One region of the Clostridium sp. NSJ-145 genome, then DNA from elsewhere that is predicted to be linked to it. Evidence: a T-box and tRNA genes for the amino acid it is inferred to sense, from the RefSeq annotation. Region 1 holds a T-box; the other regions hold tRNA genes.
What was found. A T-box is a leader RNA that pairs with one kind of tRNA and senses whether it is charged. The one in region 1 lies ahead of trpS (tryptophan--tRNA ligase), so its partner is inferred to be a tRNA-Trp.
Positions count from the first base shown of each region.

Region 2: it has a tRNA-Trp gene. The T-box ahead of trpS (tryptophan--tRNA ligase) is inferred to sense a tRNA for this amino acid. The anticodon was not compared.
Region 3: it has a tRNA-Trp gene. The T-box ahead of trpS (tryptophan--tRNA ligase) is inferred to sense a tRNA for this amino acid. The anticodon was not compared.

Region 1 covers NZ_JAJNOS010000014.1:54,523-65,699, reverse strand. Annotated here, with positions in the region: gene hydA (dihydropyrimidinase) at 1-526, opposite strand, end outside; gene trpS (tryptophan--tRNA ligase) at 676-1,689, opposite strand; T-box leader at 1,800-2,045, opposite strand; gene LQE93_RS12870 (L-lactate dehydrogenase) at 2,105-3,043, opposite strand; gene LQE93_RS12865 (PTS sugar transporter subunit IIB) at 3,266-3,571, opposite strand; gene LQE93_RS12860 (hypothetical protein) at 3,811-5,406, opposite strand; gene LQE93_RS12855 (cytochrome b5 domain-containing protein) at 5,691-6,104, shown strand; gene LQE93_RS12850 (hypothetical protein) at 6,198-6,344, shown strand; gene ssnA (putative aminohydrolase SsnA) at 6,413-7,747, opposite strand; gene dpaL (diaminopropionate ammonia-lyase) at 7,763-8,977, opposite strand; gene arcC (carbamate kinase) at 9,000-9,932, opposite strand; gene ygeW (knotted carbamoyltransferase YgeW) at 10,097-11,177, opposite strand, start outside.
Region 2 covers NZ_JAJNOS010000006.1:82,236-88,856, forward strand. Annotated here, with positions in the region: gene LQE93_RS06965 (ECF transporter S component) at 1-18, shown strand, start outside; gene rimI (ribosomal protein S18-alanine N-acetyltransferase) at 114-563, opposite strand; gene tsaB (tRNA (adenosine(37)-N6)-threonylcarbamoyltransferase complex dimerization subunit type 1 TsaB) at 547-1,263, opposite strand; gene tsaE (tRNA (adenosine(37)-N6)-threonylcarbamoyltransferase complex ATPase subunit type 1 TsaE) at 1,260-1,721, opposite strand; tRNA gene LQE93_RS06985 (tRNA-Trp) at 1,922-1,996, shown strand; gene recQ (DNA helicase RecQ) at 2,193-4,349, shown strand; gene LQE93_RS06995 (hypothetical protein) at 4,551-4,787, shown strand; gene LQE93_RS07000 (GH1 family beta-glucosidase) at 4,879-6,285, shown strand; gene LQE93_RS07005 (MurR/RpiR family transcriptional regulator) at 6,486-6,621, shown strand, end outside.
Region 3 covers NZ_JAJNOS010000006.1:89,627-94,675, reverse strand. Annotated here, with positions in the region: gene licT (BglG family transcription antiterminator LicT) at 12-860, opposite strand; tRNA gene LQE93_RS07030 (tRNA-Trp) at 1,107-1,181, opposite strand; gene LQE93_RS07025 (PTS lactose/cellobiose transporter subunit IIA) at 1,355-1,669, opposite strand; gene LQE93_RS07020 (PTS sugar transporter subunit IIC) at 1,764-3,095, opposite strand; gene LQE93_RS07015 (PTS sugar transporter subunit IIB) at 3,139-3,444, opposite strand; gene LQE93_RS07010 (glycoside hydrolase family 1 protein) at 3,513-4,949, opposite strand.

The DNA of each region.
Region 1 (11,177 bases):
CTAACTCATTTAATCTTTTAAATATTTTTACCATATCTTCATCTTCAATTTTATAGTCATATGTTAAATAAGCTTTAAAACTACTTATTCCTTCATCTTCAACTATGCTCTTCATCTCTTCTAGTATATTTTCATCTATATGTTGTATTACTCCATGAAAACTATAATCGATTACAGCATTATTATCAGCATATTTATGATATACATCTACTTGATGCTTCAAATTACAATTCTTAGGTCCAAATCCCATATGATCAACTATAGTTGTTGTTCCTCCACAAGCTGCTGCTATAGTCCCTGTATAAAAATCATCATTAGCTCTTGCTATACCTACATCAAGGTTAAAATGAGTATGTACATCTACTCCTCCTGGAATTATATACATACCTTTTGCATCTACTATCTTATCAGCATCTTTTAAAAGTTCTAATCCTATTTCACTTATTCTACCTTTTTCTATATAAATATCTCCATTATAAATATCACTAGCTGTTACTATAATTCCATTTTTAATCAATAAAGACATAATCATCAACCTCACTTTATATACTCTCTCACAATAATTTACGATATTATTCCATGAAGCTTATATAAAAAAAGACTGAATTTTATCAGTCTTTCTAAATAATAAACTCTTTACCCTATAGCATTTATATTTTCTTCTTTATACATTTATTACTTAAAATATTCAATTCCTATTGCTTCTCTTACTTCTTTTGTTGTTTTACTTGCTACTTCTCTAGCTTTAATGCTTCCTTCTCTTAATATCTTATATACATAATCTAAATCTTTCTCATATTCACTTCTTCTTTTTCTTATTGGCTCTAATTCTGCCTGTAGCACTTCATTTAAATAACGCTTTACTTTTACATCTCCTAAGCCACCTTGTTTGTACTGCTCTTTCATACTACAAACTTCCTCTTTATCTTTACCAAAAGCATCTAAATAAGTAAATACAGTGTTTCCTTCAACTTTACCTGGATCTGATACTTTGATATGGTTAGGATCTGTATACATGCTCATAATTTTTTTCTTAACCACATCAGCTTCATCTGATATATAAATAGCATTCCCTAATGACTTACTCATTTTTGCTTTACCATCAATTCCTGGTAATCTTCCTAAAGTATCTTCAGGAACCATTGCCTTAGGCTCCACTAATATATCTCCATATATAGAATTAAAGGTTCTAACTATTTCTCTAGTTTGCTCAATCATAGGCAATTGATCTTCTCCAACTGGCACTAAATTAGCTTTGAATGCTGTTATATCAGCAGCTTGACTTACAGGATATATAAAAAATCCAGCAGGTATACTGTTTTTAAAATTTCTTAATTTAATTTCCTCTTTTACTGTAGGATTTCTATTTAATCTAGCTACCGTAACAAGATTTAGATAATGCATAGTTAATTCATTTAACTCTTGTATTTGTGATTGTACAAATATAGTAGCTTTACTTGGTTCTATTCCAACTGCTAAATAATCTAAAGCAACTTCTATTAAGCTATTTCTTATCTTTTCAGGATTTCTTGCATTATCTGTTAATGCTTGCTGATCAGCTATCATAATAAAACTTTCATACTTTCCAGTGTTCTGTAATTTAACCCTGTTTTTTAATGAACCTATATAATGTCCTAAATGTAATTTGCCAGTTGGTCTATCCCCTGTTAAAATAATTTCTTTATTCATACTTTTTAACACCTCCAATAATTAAACTCAATTTGTAATCAAAGTAATACTCTGAATACTATTTTCTAATTTCTATACCATAAAAAAACAAAAACTCCATCCTATAAATATTATAGGACGGAGTTAATCCGCGGTACCACCTAAATTGTATAATTTAAAATTATACCTCTTAAATTCAAGTACTAACATACTTTACCTGCTATAAGGTGCATGTCACCATATCACATACTCTTATAAAAATTTCTGCTAATTCCTCTAAGGTCCATTCACTAAATTTTTTCTTGCTAAGATTTCACCATCCTTAACTCTCTTAATTGAATCTAAATTTAGTTACTTCTCCTTTTCATAGGATTAATATAATTCATTTACATATATTGTATAATGCTTTTATCATATATTCAATATTTTTATAATTTTATTTTCCATTTATTCTATCAATATATTCTCTCATTATTCTTGCAGATGAAGTAAACTTTTCTTTTTCTTCATCTGAAAAATCTACTTTAAGCACTTTTTCTACTCCATTTTTTCCTACAATTGTTGGAACACTTAAATAAGTGTCACTTACACCACAATAATCATTAAGAAGCGTTGATACTGTTAAAATAGTTTTTTCATCCCTTAAAAGAGCCTCCACTATTCTAACTAAAGCAACAGCAACTGCAAATGCTGTAGCTCCTTTACGATTTATTACTTCATAAGCACAATTCTTAACATCCTCTGCTATAACTTTTTCTGTTTCACAATCCCATTCTATTGAATTTTGTTCTGAAAAGCTTTTAACAGGAATAGTTCCAACTCTTAATGATGACCAAGGAACAAATTCACTATCTCCATGCTCACCCATTACAAAACCATCAATTGTTCTTCCATCTATCTCAAAATATTTTCCAAGTAAACTTCTAAGTCTAGCTGTATCTAAAACTGTTCCTGATCCTATAACTCTTTCTTTTGGGAATCCTGATAACTTATATGTCATATAAGCTAAAATATCTACTGGATTTGATACTACTAGTAATATTGCATTAGGACTTGCCTTAGCTATCTTAGGAATAAAATCTTTAAATATACCATAGTTTTTATCTACTAAATCTAATCTTGTTTCTCCTGGTTTTTGATTTAATCCAGCAGTTATAATAACAACATCAGAATCTTTAGTATCTTCTATTGTTCCTAAAGTAACATTACATGGTTTGCATAATGAACTTCCATGCATTAAATCCATTACTTCTCCTAAAGCCTTTTCTTGATTTATGTCATTTATCACTATTTCCCTTGCTATACCTTTTTGCAATAATGCAAAAGCTGTTGTTGCTCCAATTGATCCTGCTCCTATAATTGATATTTTACTCATAGCTTTCACCCCTTGATTTTATATTGTTAATAAGTGCTATTGTTTAATAATTGTTATTTTAGTATATTATACCATATATTTTTTGTAATAAAAAATAAATTCATTCATATTATTAACTTTATTAAATCTAATATTCATACTATTAAATAACTTTTATATTATTAACCTCTTTAAAAAAAATAAAGCCAAGAGATATCTTATTAATCTCATGGCTTTTATTCTTTATTTCTTTGCTATATTAAGAGCTAGATCTATTACTTTATCAGCATTTCTCATTCCATATGTTATATGATCTATAATTTGTACCGGTATTTCTTTAGGCTCTGCCATTTCTCTTACCTTTCTTATGTAGTGCTTAACTTGCGGTCCAAGTAAAATTACACTAGCTCCATCTATCTCTTTAACTATATCCGTATATCCAACTCCTGTAATATCTAAATCAAGATTTTTTTCAATAGATATTTTATTCATCTTATTTACTAAGTCTCCTGTAGACATACCGTTTAAACAAACAAGAACTATCTTCATCTTACTTCTTTCTCCTCCCACCTTAAAATATTATACGAATTCAAAATATCTTTCGTTTCCATATCCCTCTCCTTTGATAACCTTTTCATTAATGGTGTTATTATAATTCTTTAAATTTATACTTCCACCTATAATATACTTATTTACATATCTCTAAATATATTCATCAATTTTATTTACATATTAAAAACCTCAAGCAATTCCACAACTTGAGGTTTTAGAATTTTTTAAAACTATCTTTACTCACACCTTGTTATAAGACTATATGAATCTTGTCTAATACTTATATCATTTATCTTTTTAATTGATATTTTTATTTTCCCTCCTACAACAGTATTAATATCTAAAAACTTATCAGTTTCTTTCTTTTCCTTTTCGATTTCTTTTTCCCAAATAAAAATTTTCTTATTTAATATTGCAGAGGATATTCTAACGATATTAACTTTATTCTCAATCTCTTTTTGTTCTACTTTAAGTCTTTTATATTCATTCCACATAATCTCCATAGAATCTTCCTCATTATCATTAAATAAACTTCTATAATCTTCCGCAATATCTAACTCAACTTTTTTCTTAGGATATTTTTCTACCTTCCATTCAAAAACTTTAGCTAAATATATTTGAAAATCACTTGATACATTATTTTTTTCTACTCCAATGGGATGATACAAACCTTTTTCATCAACTCTGTATTTTTTAATTATCTCTGATGTACCATCCACTATATATTTATTTTTATTAACTTTATCATTTTTATATCTATCTTTAATTATATTAGATATTATTCCCTGTCTTATCTTCAGCTCCTCTATTTTCCAAAGATATTCTGCTATACATTCTGCATCTAACAATCTCAACATTTTATTATTTGTTATATCTAACTTAGTTAAGTCCAGTGTAATAATTTCTTCCCCAAATACATTATTTATTGATTTAATTAATTTTCTTTTTTTATATTTTGCTTTAAGTTTATTGGAAAGCTTACACCACATAACTCCCATATTCAATTTACCATTTAGCACCAACGTATACTCTCTAAATATATAAGAATCTAACTTTAATTTATTTTCTTTATTTTTTACTTCTCCGTCTATTTTAACCTTAGCGAAGATATTTAATTTCTTACTTCCTATAACTATATCTTTTATCTCTCCATAACCAATTTTAGGTCTTATAAAAATGTAATTATCTTCTATCATATAGTTTTTTTGAGTTGTTCTTTTATAATCATAGCTATAATCCCAAAGTAATTTTGATTCTTTATCTTCCATTATTTCATTTAGTATTTGAATCAAACATTCACCCTCTTCATTTTTTGAATTTGCTTTTATCTTTAACTTTCCCTCTTTAAATCTATTGCTTCTTTCATCAATACATAACGTTAATATATTCATTACTTTTATTTTTTCTTCAATATTAAAGTCTTTTTCTAATAAATTATATATATAAATATCACCCATTTGAGCTACTATTTCTTGTCCACTTTCTATATTTTCATTTTTAATATAATATAATGCTAAAGAGTATAAAAAATCTTCTTTTATTGCTTCATCGATTTTATTTTTCTTTATAGCTTTAAACTTTTCTTCATTTATAATTAAATCATCTTCAAAAACAACTATTTCACATTTATCATAGGATATACTTCTATGTCCTCTCATTCTTCTAGATTCTTTTGTAATAAAATAATCATTACTTTCAATACTATAATCTTCACCTTTATCTGAAACTTTTTTTATTAAATAAAAATTACACATCTTATTTTCATATTCAGATATTTGAAGCTTTTCCCCTCCTAAATATTCCACTTCTAAAGACTCTTTACTTTTTAACATATTTTTCTCCTAAATATATCACTATGTAATAGTATATTTAGGAAAATAAAAACTTATGAACTCTAGTTCTAATATAAAATGTTTTTATAACAAAAATCTAGCTAAGTAATATTTAGCTAGAATAATATACTTTTTATTTACCACCCTACACCTAGATTATCAACTAATATCTAATAAATATTTTTATTAACAAGTTTAGAATAAATATCTTCCACTGAACAAATAATACTTATATCAAAGAATTATTTGTTTCAAAAATATATAAACTAAAAGGAGTAATCAATATGAAAAAACATTTCTCAAAATCTATTAACTTTTTATTAATAACTTTACTAGTAGTAGGGCTTTTTGTTGGTTGTGGTAATAAAACTACTAATGATACTACAAACAATAAACCGCAAACAGAAAACTCTACTAACAATACTACTAACAATTCTACTACAGATAATAAGGAATCAAGCAATTCAGGAAATGAAAAGACCTTTACTCTTGATGAACTATCTAAATACGACGGTACAAATGGTCAGCCTGCATATATAGCTGTTGATGGTGTTGTTTATGATGTAACTAGTAATTTTCCAAATGGTGAACATCATGGCTGTAAAGCTGGTACAGATTCAACTGAATCAATCAAAAAGATTTCTCATGGTTCTGCAATATTAAGTAACTCACCTGTAGTTGGAAAATTAGCACAATAGTAAAAGCTCGGCAATTAGCCGAGTTTTTTTTGCTAATACCGTTAATTGACTATATAATATTTATAAAATATTATATTAAGGAGGTTATCTTAAATGAATTCTAAGAACAATGAAGAAGTTATATGTCCAATTTGTGGAGAAATAATGGATAAATATCCTTATGCATATGATAATAATCAGTATGGTAAACTTTATTACAAATGTGATGTATGCGGCCATAAAGAAGTAAAAATTATATAGCTTATCATAATAAAAAAGTGCCTAGATAATCTATCTAAGCACTTCTTATTTTTAACTACTTTCTTTTATTAACTATTCAATCTATCCCAAAGCTTAGCTGATACCTCTCTTGATTTAGTTAATATTTCTTCTTCATCAACAGTTAATATTTTTCTATCTTTCATTACTACCTTACCATTAATTATTGTTGTATCTACTGACCTACCTGTCATTCCAAAGAATATATGTCCAAATAAATTATTTTCATTCATAACTGTAAGCGGATTATAATCTACTACTATTAAGTCAGCGTAAGCACCTTCTTTTAAAATTCCAACTTCATTTTTAAAGTACTTTGAAGCAATTTTACTATTATTCTTAAAGGCCATAGTTCCAGTTTCCATAAAACCTATATTTGGATTACAAAGATTGGCTTTATGAATTATATTTTCAACCTTAATAGATTCAAAAATATCACTTGTATAACCATCTGTTCCTAAGCCTACTGTTAATCCTTTTTCAAAAAATCTAATAACAGGTGCACATCCCACTGCATTTCCCATATTAGATTCTGGGTTATTAATTACAGTAGTATTAGTTTCTTTTAGAATATCCATCTCTCTATCATTTACATGAATACAATGAACTGCTAATGTCTTTTCACCTAAAATTCCATAATCATTTAGCCTTTCTACAACTCTCTTACCACTTCTATTTAAACTATCATATACATCTTCAATACCTTCTGCTACATGTACATGATACCCTACATCAAGTCCCTCCATAGCATCAACGCATTTTAAAAGGCTTTCATGACTTAAAGTAAAGGATGCATGCATTCCAAACATACCTTTTACCATATCATCAGTTCTACTATTGGCATATTTTGTAAAATCTATATTCTCCTTTATTCCAGCTTCTAATATATCTTTACCATCTCTATCAGATACTTCATAACAGAAACTTCCTCTTACCCCTAAATCTTCAGCAGCTTTTGCTAAAGTAAAAAGACTTCCTTCTACTGACATAGGACTTGCATGATGGTCGAAAACAGTTGTTACTCCATCTTTGATACACTCAATTAAAGTAGTATATGCACTATACTTGTTATCCTCTTCTGTAAGCTTTTTATCTATTTTCCACCAAACATTTTTTAATATATCTGTAAAAGACTTAGCTGGAGGATTATTTAGGTTTAATCCTCTTGCAAAAGCACTATAAATATGATGATGAGTATTTATAAGTCCAGGCATTATAACCTTTCCAGAAACATCTATTACTTCAGCTTGTCCGTATTTAACCCTTAATTCTTTGGTCGTACCAATTTCCTTTATAATATTTCCATCTATTAGAACAGCTCCATTTTCTATAAAAGGATTGTTTTCATCATGAGTAATTACTCTTCCATTACATACTAATATCATAACTATCTCCTAACTTTATTCTTTTCCGTATTCGCCTTCCCAAACAATCTTCTTATACTTATCTGGGTCTGTATCTCCTTCTGTACTAAACAATAATATTTTTGAGTTTTCGTCTAACCCTAAAGTATCTTTTAATTCTTTGTATTCAGTATTAGTCATGATTTCATATATAAGCCCTAAAGTTACTGCTCCTGATTCTCCAGAAACTACTTTAGTATCACCTTTCATTGGATTACCAAGAATTCTCATTCCATTTGCTGCAACATAGTCAGGACAAGAAACGAATAGCTTTGAATAGTTCTTAAGAACCTTCCACCCTATTGTATTTCCTTCTCCACAAGCAAGACCTGCCATAATAGTTGGCATATCTCCATCTACTACCCTAAGATTTCCATCATTAGCTACTGCTGATTTATAAAGACAAGCTGCTTCACTAGCTTCAACTATTGTAGTTTTTGGACAATCATCTCCAAATATAGATGCAAAGAATCCTTGAATTCCACCAGCTAATGATCCAACACCTGCTTGTAGAAATATATGTGTTGGCCTTTCTACTCCATAGCTTCTTAATTGATTTAATGCTTCAAGCCCCATAGTCCCGTAGCCTTCCATAATCCACGCTGGAATATCCTCATATCCATCCCAGGCAGTATCTTGAATAACTACACCATTATGCTCATCTGCGTACTTTGCAGCAAGCCTAACAGCTTCATCATAATTCATATCTGTTATAGAAGCATCAGCACCTTCTTTTCTAATATTCTCTAATCTAGTTAAAGAAGAGCCTTTAGGCATATAAACTACGGACTTTTGTCTTAATTTATTTGCTGTCCAAGCTACACCTCTTCCATGATTCCCATCAGTAGCAGTTACAAAAGTTATATCTCCTAATTCCTTTCTAACTTCATCTGAAATAAGCTTTTCATATGGAAGTTCTGATATATCTTTACCTAATCTTTGAGCCATATATTGAGCCATAGCAAAAGAGCCTCCAAGAACCTTAAATGCATTAAGTCCAAATCTATATGACTCATCTTTTATATAAATTCCACCTAAACCTAAATATTCACTAAGCTTATCTAATGCAACAAGTGGTGTTTCCTTATATTGTGGAAAACTAGAATGAAACTCTCTAGCTTTCCTTATTTCTTTTTCAGATAAAAATTCTAAATCTATTTCTTCTTTATTATGAGGTAAAGTATTTACCTTCCATTTTATTTTTCCCCTCATTTCCCCATTCCCCTTTTATACTCTATTTGCTTATTCTTGTTCCTGTTTTACCAGCTATTCCATCCTTAGCTCTTTCTAATAGTGTTATTAACGCATAACGGCCTTCTTTTGATTCTGCAAATTCTATGGCAGCCTCAACCTTAGGCTTCATTGATCCAGGAGCAAATTGCCCTTCTTCTACGTACATTTTCATTTCTTCAACCTTTACATCATCAAGCCATTTTTGATTTTCTTTCCCGTAATTTATAGCTGCTTTTTCTACCGCAGTTAATATAATAAGGCAATCAGCATCTAATTCCTTAGCTAATTCACAACTTGCAAAATCCTTATCTATTACAGCATCAACACCTTTTAATTTACCATCTTTCTTTATAACTGGAATTCCTCCACCACCACAAGCAACTACCACGTGCCCAGCATCTGCTAAAGTTTTTATAGTTTCAATTTCTACTATGCTCTTAGGTTTTGGTGAAGCTACGACTCTTCTATATCCCCTACCAGCATCCTCTATTACATTTTCACCTTTTTGGACCATTAAATCTGCTTCTTCTTTAGTCATAAATCCGCCAATTGGTTTTGTTGGATTAGTAAATGCAGCATCATTTTTATCTACTTCAACCTGAGTTATTATTGTAGATACACTTTTATTTATACCTCTTTCTAGAAGTTCTTCTCTTAAGGCATTTTGAAGATCATATCCTATATATCCTTGACTCATTGCAACACAAACAGACATTGGACACAATGAATACTTAGGATAATTTTTACCAAGTTCTGTCATAGCCAAATTTATCATACCAACTTGAGGCCCGTTTCCATGAGAAACTATAACTTCATTCCCATCTTCAATTAAATCTATAATTGCTTTAGCTGTAGATCTTACAGCTACCATTTGCTCCTCCAAATTATTTCCTAAAGCGTTTCCTCCTAAAGCAATAACTACTTTGCTCATAATTTTCTCCTTTCAAAACCGTAACTTAATACTATAAATAATTAAAAAGGTAGCTTAGCCACTATTGAAAATTTACCTTCAATTAATATTATCTTTTCTTTTAATACAGATGCTATTCACTACCTTTTAATTTAATAAAATTTCATCCTTAACTATTCTATAATATACTATTTTAATTTTCTAGCTTTATTATCATTTTCTAATTTAGCTAAAATCTCTTGAGGATTTTTAACCTTGCTTAAAAATATCATTGCAGCTATGATATATGGTTTAAAGCTAGCTTCTTTATATAAAGAATCTCTATATCTATCAAATACTGAATCTTCTACTTCACCAGCTTCACAGCTTACTCCAGTAATATCGGCTGGTAAGCAGTGTAAATAAAGTGCTGAACCATCCTTAGTTAATTTCATCATTTCTTCAGTACATTCCCAATCTTTGTGATTAGCATTATGTGCTAATAATTCTTTTTCTAACTCCTTAATTCCCTCTAAATCACCTTTCCCATATAAGTCTGTACGTTTTTCCATTGCAACAAACGGTGCCCAGCTCTTAGGATATACTATATCTGCATCCTTAAATGCTTCTTCCATAGAATTAGTTTTAGTAAATGATCCACCTGACTTTTCAGCGTTTCTTCTAGCTACTTCTTCAACATCACCCATAACCTCATAACCTTCTGGATGAGCAAGTACAACATCCATACCAAATCTAGTTAATAAACCTATAATACCTTGTGGTACTGATAATGGCTTACCATATGATGGTGAATAAGCCCATGTCATTGCAACTTTTTTACCTTTTAAGTTTTCAACTCCCCCAAATTCATTTATTAAATGAAGTGCATCTGCCATAGCCTGAGTTGGATGATCAATATCACATTGCAAATTTACAAGTGTTGGTCTTTGTTCAAGAACTCCATTCCTATATCCTTCTTGAACTGCTTCAGATACATTTCTCATATAGGTATTACCTTTTCCAATATACATATCATCACGTATACCTATAACATCAGCCATAAATGAAATCATGTTTGCTGTTTCTCTTACAGTCTCACCATGCGCTATTTGAGATTTACCTTCATCTAAATCTTGAACCTCTAAACCTAAAAGATTACAAGCTGAAGCAAAGCTAAATCTAGTTCTTGTAGAATTATCTCTAAATAAAGATATTCCTAAACCTGAATCAAATATTTTAGATGAAATATTATTCTTTCTTAATTCTCTAAGAGCTTCTGCTATAGTAAAT
Region 2 (6,621 bases), on a different contig from region 1:
AAAAAACAAATAGCTTAGTAAATGATAAAGTAAAAATGGCAAATGGCAAATTATTTTTGAAACCTCGTAGAAGTTTCTACTTTAATTTGTCATTTGCCATTCGTTATTTGTGGTTAATTATCTCTTTTCCACATTATAATAGCATCTTCTCCGTTATCAGAATAATACTTTTTTCTTATACCTTCTTCTTTAAAATTAAACTTTTTATAAAGATTTTGAGCAGCTATATTAGATGTTCTCACTTCTAATGTTATATCTGTACAATTATGTTCTTTACAAACTTCCAAAAGCTTTATTAAGAGATTAGAAGCTATTCCTTTTTTTCTATAAGATGGATTAACAGCTATATTAGTAATATCACCTTCGCCAGCAACTATCCACACACCTGCATAACCAATTACTTCCTTTGTGGATAAATCTTCGGCAATTACATATTTTGCTAATGGGTTTTCTATTTCATAAGTTATAGAATCTAAGCTCCAAGGAACGTTAAAACATATTTTGCTTAATTCAAAAACACCATTAATATGAGAACTATCCATGAGTTTATAATCTATTTTCATTTTTCATAGCCAACCTTTGTTCTAATTCTCTTACTGCTTGAGGTTTCTTTAAGTAAAGAGGAGCTGAATTCTTATCATCAAAGTTTCCATTCTTTAATTCAATCATTCCAAGTTCTCCAAGTGAAGAAGCTTTTATAATATTTAAGTGATTTGGTGCAAATATAGCATTAGGAATATTTTCTTTTAAATAATCTTTGTGTTTATAAACACCATCACCAGTAAATATAACTTTTTCTCCTTTAGAGTTTATTTCAGTAGCTAACTCTTCTAAAGAAAGAGCAGAATAATCTATAACTTTAGTTAATTTGCCATCGACATTTTTGTAAATGCAAGTAAATACACTATCTCTCAATGCATCCATGATTGGACATATAAGTCCATCGAAGTTTATAAGAGAATATGCTAAAGCATCTAAACTAGAAATGCTAACATAAGGTTTATTACTTCCCATGCTTAACCCTTTTACAGTAGCCATGCCAATTCTTAATCCTGTAAATGAACCAGGACCTTTTGATACTACAAACCCATCAACATCATTTATATCAACTTCGCAATCCTTAAGAAGTTCTTCTACTTTTTCCATTAAAATAACAGAATGTTCTCTTTTAAAATTAATAGTAAATTCACCTAGTACATGTTCATCTCTAAGAAGAGCAACAGTTGTTACCAAGGATGAAGAATCCATACTTAAAACTATCATATTTTTAACTCCTTTATGTAATCATATCTTTCGCCATATGGCTTTAATGTAATATTTCTAAAGTTTTCACCTTTATCTAAGTCTTTTTCTATATGAATATGTAGATATTCATTAGGTAAAATATCTTCTATATAATTAGCCCATTCGATTACTGAAACACCATCTGAAAATATATAATCATCAAAACCTATAGCATATATCTCGTCAGGATCAGATACTCTATAAACGTCAAAGTGATAAAATTTTAATCTTCCAGAATCATATTCATTTACTATAGTAAATGTAGGACTAGTAATATGGTCATCAATTCCTAAACCTTTAGCTATACCTTTAGTTATGTGAGTTTTACCAGTTCCTAAATCACCGGTTAAACATACTATATCACCTGATTTTAAAATCTTACCTAACTCTAATCCAATAGCAGTAGTTTGATCAACGCTATTAACAGAAAAAATCATAAAAAATCCTCCAGTATATAGTTAATAGTAAGAGAGCAATAAACTTAACTATAATAAATTTTTAACTCTTAACTTTTAACTCTTAATTATTAACTATCTTTTATTTTATCCAAAAAGGTGAAAAAAGAAAAGAATTATAAAAAAATACTATAAAAAATGTTGATTTTAATAAAAATATATTATATAATAACTTATGTCTTAGGGGTATGGCTCAACGGTAGAGTAGTGGTCTCCAAAACCATTGGTTGTGGGTTCAAATCCTACTGCCCCTGCCAAATAGAAACTAGTAAGCGAAGCTTGCTAGTTTTTTTGCGTAAAGCTCTAAATTTAAATTTAGCTAGATGAATGTGACTGACAATAAAAATGTTAATTTTGTTATTGTAAATTACACTATAAAAATATAATATAAGTGTTTTAAAATAAAAATTATGTATAGAATTAAGAGGTAAAGATTATAGATTGGAGATAGCTATGGAGAAAGCTTTAGAGATATTAAAAAAGTATTATGGATATAACTCCTTTAGAGGAAAGCAAGAAGAAATTATTAGTGAAATACTAAAAGGTAATGATGTATTGACAATAATGCCAACTGGTGGAGGTAAATCTATATGCTATCAGGTACCAGCTATGCTTTTAGATGGTATAACATTAGTAATATCACCTCTTATTTCATTAATGAAAGACCAAGTAGATAGTATAAATAACATAGGGATACAGTCTGCGTATATAAATTCATCATTAAGTAATTTAGAAATAAATGATATATTAGGAAAAGTTAAAAATGGAGAAATAAAGATATTATATGTAGCGCCAGAAAGATTAGAGTCTAATGAATTTTTAACTTTGATAACTCAGATAGAAATATCTCAAATTGCAATAGATGAAGCTCATTGCGTATCACAATGGGGACATGATTTTAGAGTTAGCTATAGGAGAATTAGTAGATTTATTTCATTACTAACTAAAAGGCCTATAGTAACAGCATTTACAGCTACTGCTACAGAAGAAGTAAGAAGAGATATAATAGAAAAATTAACTCTTAAAAATCCAAAGATTTTTATATCAGGCTTTGATAGAGAAAATTTAAAGATAGTAGTTGAAAAGGGTGTAATTAGAAAAAATTATTTATTAGATTATATAGAAAAAAATAAAGATGAATCAGGTATTATATATTGTGCGACTAGAAAAGAGGTTGATAACCTTCATAGCTTCCTAATTCAAAAGGGTATAGATGTTGAAAAGTATCATGCTGGATTAGGAGATGAAGAAAGAAAAAGAGCACAAGAAGATTTTATATATGATAAATCAAAGATTATAATAGCTACTAATGCCTTCGGAATGGGAATAGATAAACCTAATATAAGATATGTAATTCACTATAATATGCCTAAAAATATTGAAGGCTATTATCAAGAGATAGGTAGAGCTGGAAGAGACGGAGAAAACAGTGAGTGTATAATGTTATTTTCTCCATCAGATGTTCAGACTCAAAGATATATTATAGATGCTGGAACTGTGGATCCTGTAAGAAAAGAGAATGAGCTTTCAAAATTACAAACGATGATTAATTTTGTATATAGCCAAGAATGTTATAGAAAATTTATCTTAAAATATTTTGGAGAAGAAGTTGAGGAAGATTGTAATAATTGCAGCAATTGTGAAGCTCAAGGTGAGTTAGTTGATAAAACAGAAGATGCTCAAAAAGTTATTTCATGTGCTTATAGAATGGGACAAAAATATGGAATAGGTATGATTGTGGATGTTCTTAGAGGTTCTACAAATAAGAAGGTTATTGAATTAGGATTAGATAAATTATCTACTTATAATATAATGAAAAATTACACTAAAGATAAATTATCTGAATTTATAAATATATTAATATCTCATGGATATCTTAATTATAGGGGAGAGTACCCTGTAGTTACTTTAAACAATAAGTCTGTAGAAATAGTTAAAGGTCAAAGACAAGTATTTGTAAGACAAATTAATGTTAAGAAAACAGTATCTAAAAATAATGAATTGTTTAATATATTGAGAATTATAAGAATGGAGATAGCGTCAGAAGAGAAAATACCTCCATATATTATATTTGGTGATAATACATTAAAAGAGTTTAGTACAAGAATGCCAATAACAGAAGAACAATTTTTAGATATTAGTGGAGTTGGTAAAGCTAAGCTTGAAAAGTATGGCGAAATATTTATGGAAGCTATAAGAAAATATATAAATGAAAATAATATTAACGTAAACTTTGTATTTAATACTACAACTAAAGAAGTAAGAGAGACAAAGAGTAAAGGTGATATAAAAGAAAAATCTTATGTTACAACTGTTAATATGTTAAGAAAAAATATAAGTTTTGAGGATGTAGCTAAGGAAAGAGGTATTACTATTCAAACTATATTTAATCATATAGAACAATACTTAGCTGATAATAATGACTTGGGGTTTGATATAAACTTTAGTGATTTTTTTACAGATGAAGAAGAAGCTATTATTGATAAAGCTATAGAAGAAGTAGGGGCAAATACTTTAAAGCCAATAAAAGAAAGAGTCCCTGAAAACATAACTTATAATGCAATAAAGGCCGTAATTTTAAAGAAATTCATTATGAATAACAATATATAACTTAGAAAAATAAGCTGATACATATTAGCTTATTTTTTTTATTTACTAGAGATGTATGAAACAATATGTTACAAATAAGAAACAAATTTTAAATAGTAGGTATTTGTTTTATTATCTTTGAAAACTATTACAATTTTATGCGTTTAGTTGTACAATGTAATCAAATAAAAGAAATAAAATAGAAAAAAGGTGTGATTATTTATGACGTATACAATAGAAATGAATGGAGCTCAAATGAAGTTCATAAGAGAGTTTTTTGATAACTATGAAGATGATAAAGTTAAATTAACTTTAAAAGACGGTTCTAATAGAATAAAGGTTGTTTATACTGCAGAGTCAGATTTAGAAAAATCAGAACTTGAAGGTCATTTAAAGACATCATTTAAGACTAAATCAAAATATGCAAGTGCACTTTATTACACAATACATGTAAAATAGTTAATATCCTAATTTAGGACAAGTATATATAGTAAGAATTAAAGCAATAAAATGAAGTAGTAAAAAAATAAGAAACAAGGGAGAGAGTAAAATGAAATTTCCAAAGGACTTTTTATTTGGAGCAGCATCAGCATCATATCAGGTTGAAGGAGCATGGAATGAAGACGGAAAAGGCCTTTCTAACTGGGATGTTTTCTCTAAGATACCAGGAAAAACTTTTGAAGGAACAAATGGTGATGTAGCAGTAGATCACTATCATAGATATAAAGAAGACATAAAGCTTATGGCAGAAATGGGATTAGAATCTTATAGATTTTCAATTTCTTGGCCAAGAATAATTCCAAATGGAGTTGGAGAAGTAAATGAAAAAGGATTAGAATTCTATAATAATGTAATTAATGAATGTTTAAAATATGGAATAGTTCCTTTTGTAACATTATATCATTGGGATTTACCACAAGTTTTAGAAGAAAAAGGTGGATGGACAAATAAAGAAACAGTAGATGCATTTGTTAAATATGCAGAAGTATGTTTCAAGGCTTTTGGAGATAGAGTTAAACATTGGATTACATTTAATGAAACTGTAGTATTCTGTGGATTAGGATACTTAGCAGGAGCTCATCCACCAGCAATAGTTGGAGATGTCAAGAAATACTTCCAAGCTACACATAATGTATTTACAGCTCATGCTAGATCAATTGAATTATATAAGAGCTTAAAACAATATGGAGAAATAGGTATAACTCATGTATTCTCACCAGCATTTAGTATTGATGAAAATCCAGAAAATATAAAAGCTACTATGCATGCTAGAGAAGTAGACATGCACTGGTACTATGATCCAATATTAAAGGGTGAATATCCTGAATATGTTGTAAAGTATATTGAAAAGTTAGGCTTTACTCCAGATTGGACAGAAGAAGAATTAGCAGTAATTAAGAGCTCTGCTGATAAGAACGATTTTATAGGATTAAACTACTATCAACCTCAAAGAATTATGAAAAATGATGTAGAAGAAGATGTAGAGAGAACAAGAGAAAATTCAACAGGAGCTCCAGGAAATCCTTCATTTGATGGCGTTTATAAAACTGTTATGATGGAAGATAAAAAGTATACTAAATGGGGATGGGAAATATCACCAGAAGGTTTCTTAGATGGATTAAGACTTCTTAAAGAAAGATATGGTGATGTTAAGATGTACATCACTGAAAATGGATTAGGGGATGAAGATCCAATAATTGAAGATGAAATAGTAGATATTCCAAGAATAAAATATATTGAAGAGCATTTAAGAGCTGTTAAGATGGCTATTCAAGAAGGAATAAATATGAAGGGATATTATGCTTGGTCAGTTATAGATTTATTAAGCTGGTTAAATGGATATAAGAAACAATATGGATTTATATATGTAGACCATAAAAATAACCTTGAAAGAAAGAAAAAAGCATCTTTCCACTGGTATAAGGAAATAATTGAGACTAGAGGCGAAGAACTATAAAATATAAAAAAGATATGACAAGTAATTAGGAAGAATTTCCTAGTACTTGTCATTTTTTCTTAAAAATTATAATATTAATATACACATAAATATTGGGTAATATATAAATAAGATTTTTTATTATAAGTATTTTCCAAAAAAACAAAATTATATTACAATAATATAAAAAGTACGCTAAAGAAAAAAGGGGAAGTAGAAGTATGTTTAGTCACGATAAGATTCAAAGTTTAAATGAATTAGAATTATCTCTATATAGCTATATAATAAAAAATAGTGAAAAAGTTATTTATATGAGAATTAGAGAATTAGCAAATGAAGCCCATGTTTCTACTACTA
Region 3 (5,049 bases), on a different contig from region 1:
CCGTCTCTTTTTTAATTATCATATCTAGACACTGATACAATTCTTTGAATATGTAGTGTTAGATATACTATTTCATTACTATTAACGTCATACTTATAGTTATTTACTATATATTCTTTTATCTTCAGTGTACAATTATAAGCTTCAGGATAGCTTTTAATTACCATATTAATAAATTCGTCTTCCGAAGCATTATCCTGATTATTTTCAATTATTCTTTTGGAAAAATATTTTAAATGCGTAAGCAATCTATCATAATTTAAATCATCTTCTTTAAATTCTAATGAAAAATAATATCTTATTATATTTAATATATCTTTAACTATTTTAGTAGATTCTATAGAGTTACTTGTTGATTGGTTTAAGCTTGCATTAATAAAATGTAATGCTATAAATCCAGCTTCATCCTCTGGCAATTCAATTTTTAATTTCCTATTTAAAAATTCTAATGCCCATAATGCTACTTTATATTCTTTCTTATGAACTCTTCTAATTTCATTTAGTAATTCATTTTTTATCATCATATTCTTCTTATATCTTTTTATTGCAAACGCTATATGATCTGATAAAGATATATATATTTGCTTATCAAATTTTGCATTTAATTCTTTACTAGCATGAGATATTATTTCATGAGATAACTGAAAAACTCCATCTGGTATTTGATTTATTAACTTTTTAAATTTATTTCCTAATGTTTTATCATCTAAAACAAATGTTTTTTCAATTTTACTTTCATCCACTTCTTGACCTATTTTTTTATTAAAAGCAATTCCACTTCCTAAAAGGATTATTTCTTTTTTTGTTTTAGGATCTATTGATACAACAACATTATTATTTAATACTTTTTCTATTATCATAAATAATACTCCTATTAATTCCCCTTTTTAAGACTTTAAAATCTCAGTATAAATCACTAAAAATTTTACACCATATTATTACTAATATCCTATATATCTATAACCTTATATTTAAATATACCATATAATTCATTTATTTTTTATTCTTAAAATAAAATTTTTTCTTATTTCTCTTCTATAATATTATAAACAATTAAATGTAAATTCATAAGAAAAACAAAAAAAGACTTAGATAAACTAAGTCTTTGGCAGGGGCAGTAGGATTTGAACCCACAACCAATGGTTTTGGAGACCACTACTCTACCGTTGAGCCATACCCCTTTAACATAAATTATTTTATCAAAAATATATTTCTTTGTCAACTTATAAATAATTAATTAAATGATATTAATAAATATAATAGATACTTATATAGTGTAAAAACGTTTTTATTGCTTGTACAATAAAGAACTTACATCTTTACACTATATGTATCTTTAATTTCTAATTAAATATTAAGCTCTATTTAAGCTCTTGTGCATTTCGATCATTTCAAATGCTAAATCTTTTATAGTTTCTGCGCTTATTAATTGGTCTTCAGCATGCATTATTATTAAAGAGAATTCTAGCTTTTCGCCTGCTGCTTCTTTTTGAATTAATCCAGCATGAGCGTGGTGTCCTTGTAATAAGAATTGTTTAGCTTCTTCTAATTTTTGTTCTGCTAATTCATAATTACCTTGTCTACCTTCTCTTATTGCTTCCATAGCTAAAGATTTACCCATTCCTACATTGCTTATGATTTCAAATGCTACTAATTCTAATTCGTTCATAGTTCTTCTCCTTTAATATACACTAATTCTAGTTACTTAATGTAACTAGAATTAGTATACTATATTCTTACTTATTATTCTATATTTTTATATACTAAACTATTTCTGCATAGTCGTTTGTTTCATTCATTTTCTCTGCTGCTTTGTTAGAAGCAATTACGAATGGTGCATAAAGTAATACGCTCACACCTAAACAAACAAATCCAATTACTAGAGCCATGAAATTACCACCTGTACCTAAGAAAGGTATTAATGGTCCTGGTGTTGTCCAAGGTACTGAATATGCTACTGGAGGTATTAACTCAAATTTAATTGCAAAATATCCTATGAATACATTTGCTACTGGTACTAATACGAATGGTATTAAGAACATTGGGTTTAATACTATTGGTAAACCAAATATTACTGATTCATTGATATTGAATAAACCTGGAGCTAGTGATAATTTTGCGATATCCTTTTGATCTCTTTGTCTACTAAAGATAAATATTGCTATAATTAATCCTAAAGTCATTCCTGATCCACCGTAGTTACCAAATGCATCATATAAAGCCCAAGTGTTTGGATAAGGAGCTCCCCAAGCTGTTCCCATTTCAGAAACGAACTTTAAGTTTGCTGCATTAGCTTCTGCAAATACTACGTCTCTAACTGCTTGTACTGTATTAGGTCCATGAATACCCATAACCCATAGTATATTTGATATAATACCAAATGCAACTACTGACCATATACTATCACCTAATTTAGTTAACGGTGCTTGTAATACGTTATATACTAATGTATGGATTCCGCCACCATCTGTAACTTGTAATATAATATAATTTAATACTGAGAATCCAATTGTAACTATAATAATTGGAAGTAATACTTTAAATGTTCTTGCAACTGCTGGAGGCACTTGCTCTGGCATTTTAATTTCTAACTTTGAAGTCTTTGTAAGTCTTGTTAATATTTCACCTACTAATAATCCTACTATAATTGCAACGAATAAACCTTGTGGTCCCATATAAGTTGTTTGTAAACCACCATCTACTGCTGATGGATAAATTATAAAGAATACTGAAAGTGCAGTTAATCCTGTTAATAAATCATCTCCACCAAGTGATTTTGCAAGGTTTCTAGCTATTAAGAAAACAACTAAAACTGCTAAAATATCAGTTGAACCTTTTAATACTGGTGAGAATATTGCTTGATAATCAGCTAAGTTAGGTATTAATTCACCTAAATTTAATAGATTAGCTATGAATCCATCTGGTGATAATAAAACGAAGTTTAATAAAATCATTAACGAACCAGCCATCGTTAATGGGAATGTTAATATAAATGCGTCTCTTACTGCACATATATGTCTTTGTGCATTTAGTTTTGCCGCTACAGGCACTAGTGCTCTTTCAATAACACTATTAAATTTGTCCATAAAATTCATCTTTAAGTCCCCCTTAATTTTTAATTATAATAAATATTATTTATTATTCTCCAATTTTTGCTATAACTTGTTCTAATATAGCTTTTCCGTTCATTGTTCCGTATAATCTCATATCAATTACATCTACTGGGATTCTTCCGTTTACTAAAGCATCTACTTGTGGTTTTTGGAATCTAACTTGTGGTCCTAATAATACTATGTCTACCTTGTCTATTACTGATGAGCATTCAGATACTGGTAAAGCATTTATTTCTATTTCTAATCCCCTGTCTTTTGCTGCCGCCTTCATTTTGTTTACTAAAAGGCTTGTTGACATTCCAGCTGCACATACTAATAAAATATTTTTCATGATAATTCCTCCTTAAATTTAAACATTTTTTTATTTTTAATTTGATATATTAATTTTTAATTATAAACTCATAAAACTTGACCATTTGTTTCTATTACCTTTTTGTACCAATAGAAACTTTTCTTTTTAAATCGCCTTAAATCCTTTACATTCGACTCGTCTCTATCTACATATACAAATCCATAACGTTTTTGGTAACCATTTAACCAACTTAATAAATCTGTAAAAGACCAAGTACAGTATCCTAATAGTTCAGCTCCATCTGTAATAGCTTCTTGACAAGCTTTTATATGATTTCTTATGTAATCTATTCTATAATCATCATTAACTTGTCCATCTTCTAATCTATCAAACTCTCCCAAACCGTTTTCAGTGATAAGTATAGGTAGCCTATATCTGCTATTTATTCTTCTAATACCTATTCTTAATCCTGTAGGATCTATCTCCCAATCCCAATTTGTTGAATCTAGATGAGGATTTTTTACTGTTTTGAAAACACCAGGAACTCCATAATTTTTTGATGTTCCCTTCTTACCTGAAGTATTTATTTCCTCAAAATTACTTATTCCATCTATTTCGTTTGCTTCAACAGTTTCACTTCTATAATAGTTGATTCCTATAAAATCAGGTTTTCCTCTTTCTAAAAGTTCAATGTCACCATCTTCAATTTCTGGTGCTACACCTTGTCTCTCATATCTGCTTAAAGTAAATGTTGGATATGTTCCCCAACAATATATATCTAACCACCAGTGACAATTCATATCTTCAGCATTCTCTCTTGCTAGAACATCATCTGTTTTGCAAGTATATGCATAATTAGGTGTAAAAGCAAAGCTTGGCCCAATCATTCCATTAGGTACATATTTTCTAAACGATTCAATCGCTTTTGCATTTGCTAAACTTGCAATGTGATTTGCATTTAGCATTCTCTTATCATCCTTTACCATTGGTGGATGAAGTGCTAATTTATATCCTAATAATATAAATACATTTTGTTCATTTAATGTTATCCAATACTTTACCCTGTCTCCATATCTCTTATAAAGAGTTATGCAATAATTATTGAAGTCATCAATAATCTCTCTTGATTCCCAACCACCATATAAGTCTTGAAGTTTTTGTGGCAAATCCCAATGATATATTGTAATTATTGGTTTAATATCATTTTTTATTAACTCATTTATTAAGTTATCATAAAACTTTAAACCATCTTCATTAACTTGTCCTCTTCCATCTGGAAAGATACGACTCCATGATATTGAAAATCTGTATGCTTTTAATCCCATTTCTTTCATTAAAGCAACATCTTCTTTATATCTGTTATAATGATCAACTGCAATATCACCATTTGTTGATTTATATGTTGTTCCATCTAGCTTACTAAATGTATCCCATATGCTTAAGCCTTTTCCATCCTTGTTAAAGGCACCTTCAACTTGATATGCTGCCGAGGCACTCCCCCATAGAAATCCATCTTTAAATTTATCTAATTCTGAATGAATCACTATCGCTTCACCTCTTTTCCTTCCCTGTGACTATAGTATACTACATAAATTTAAAATTTGTAATCATTTTCAAGTCGTAAAAAACAAGTACAGTTACTTT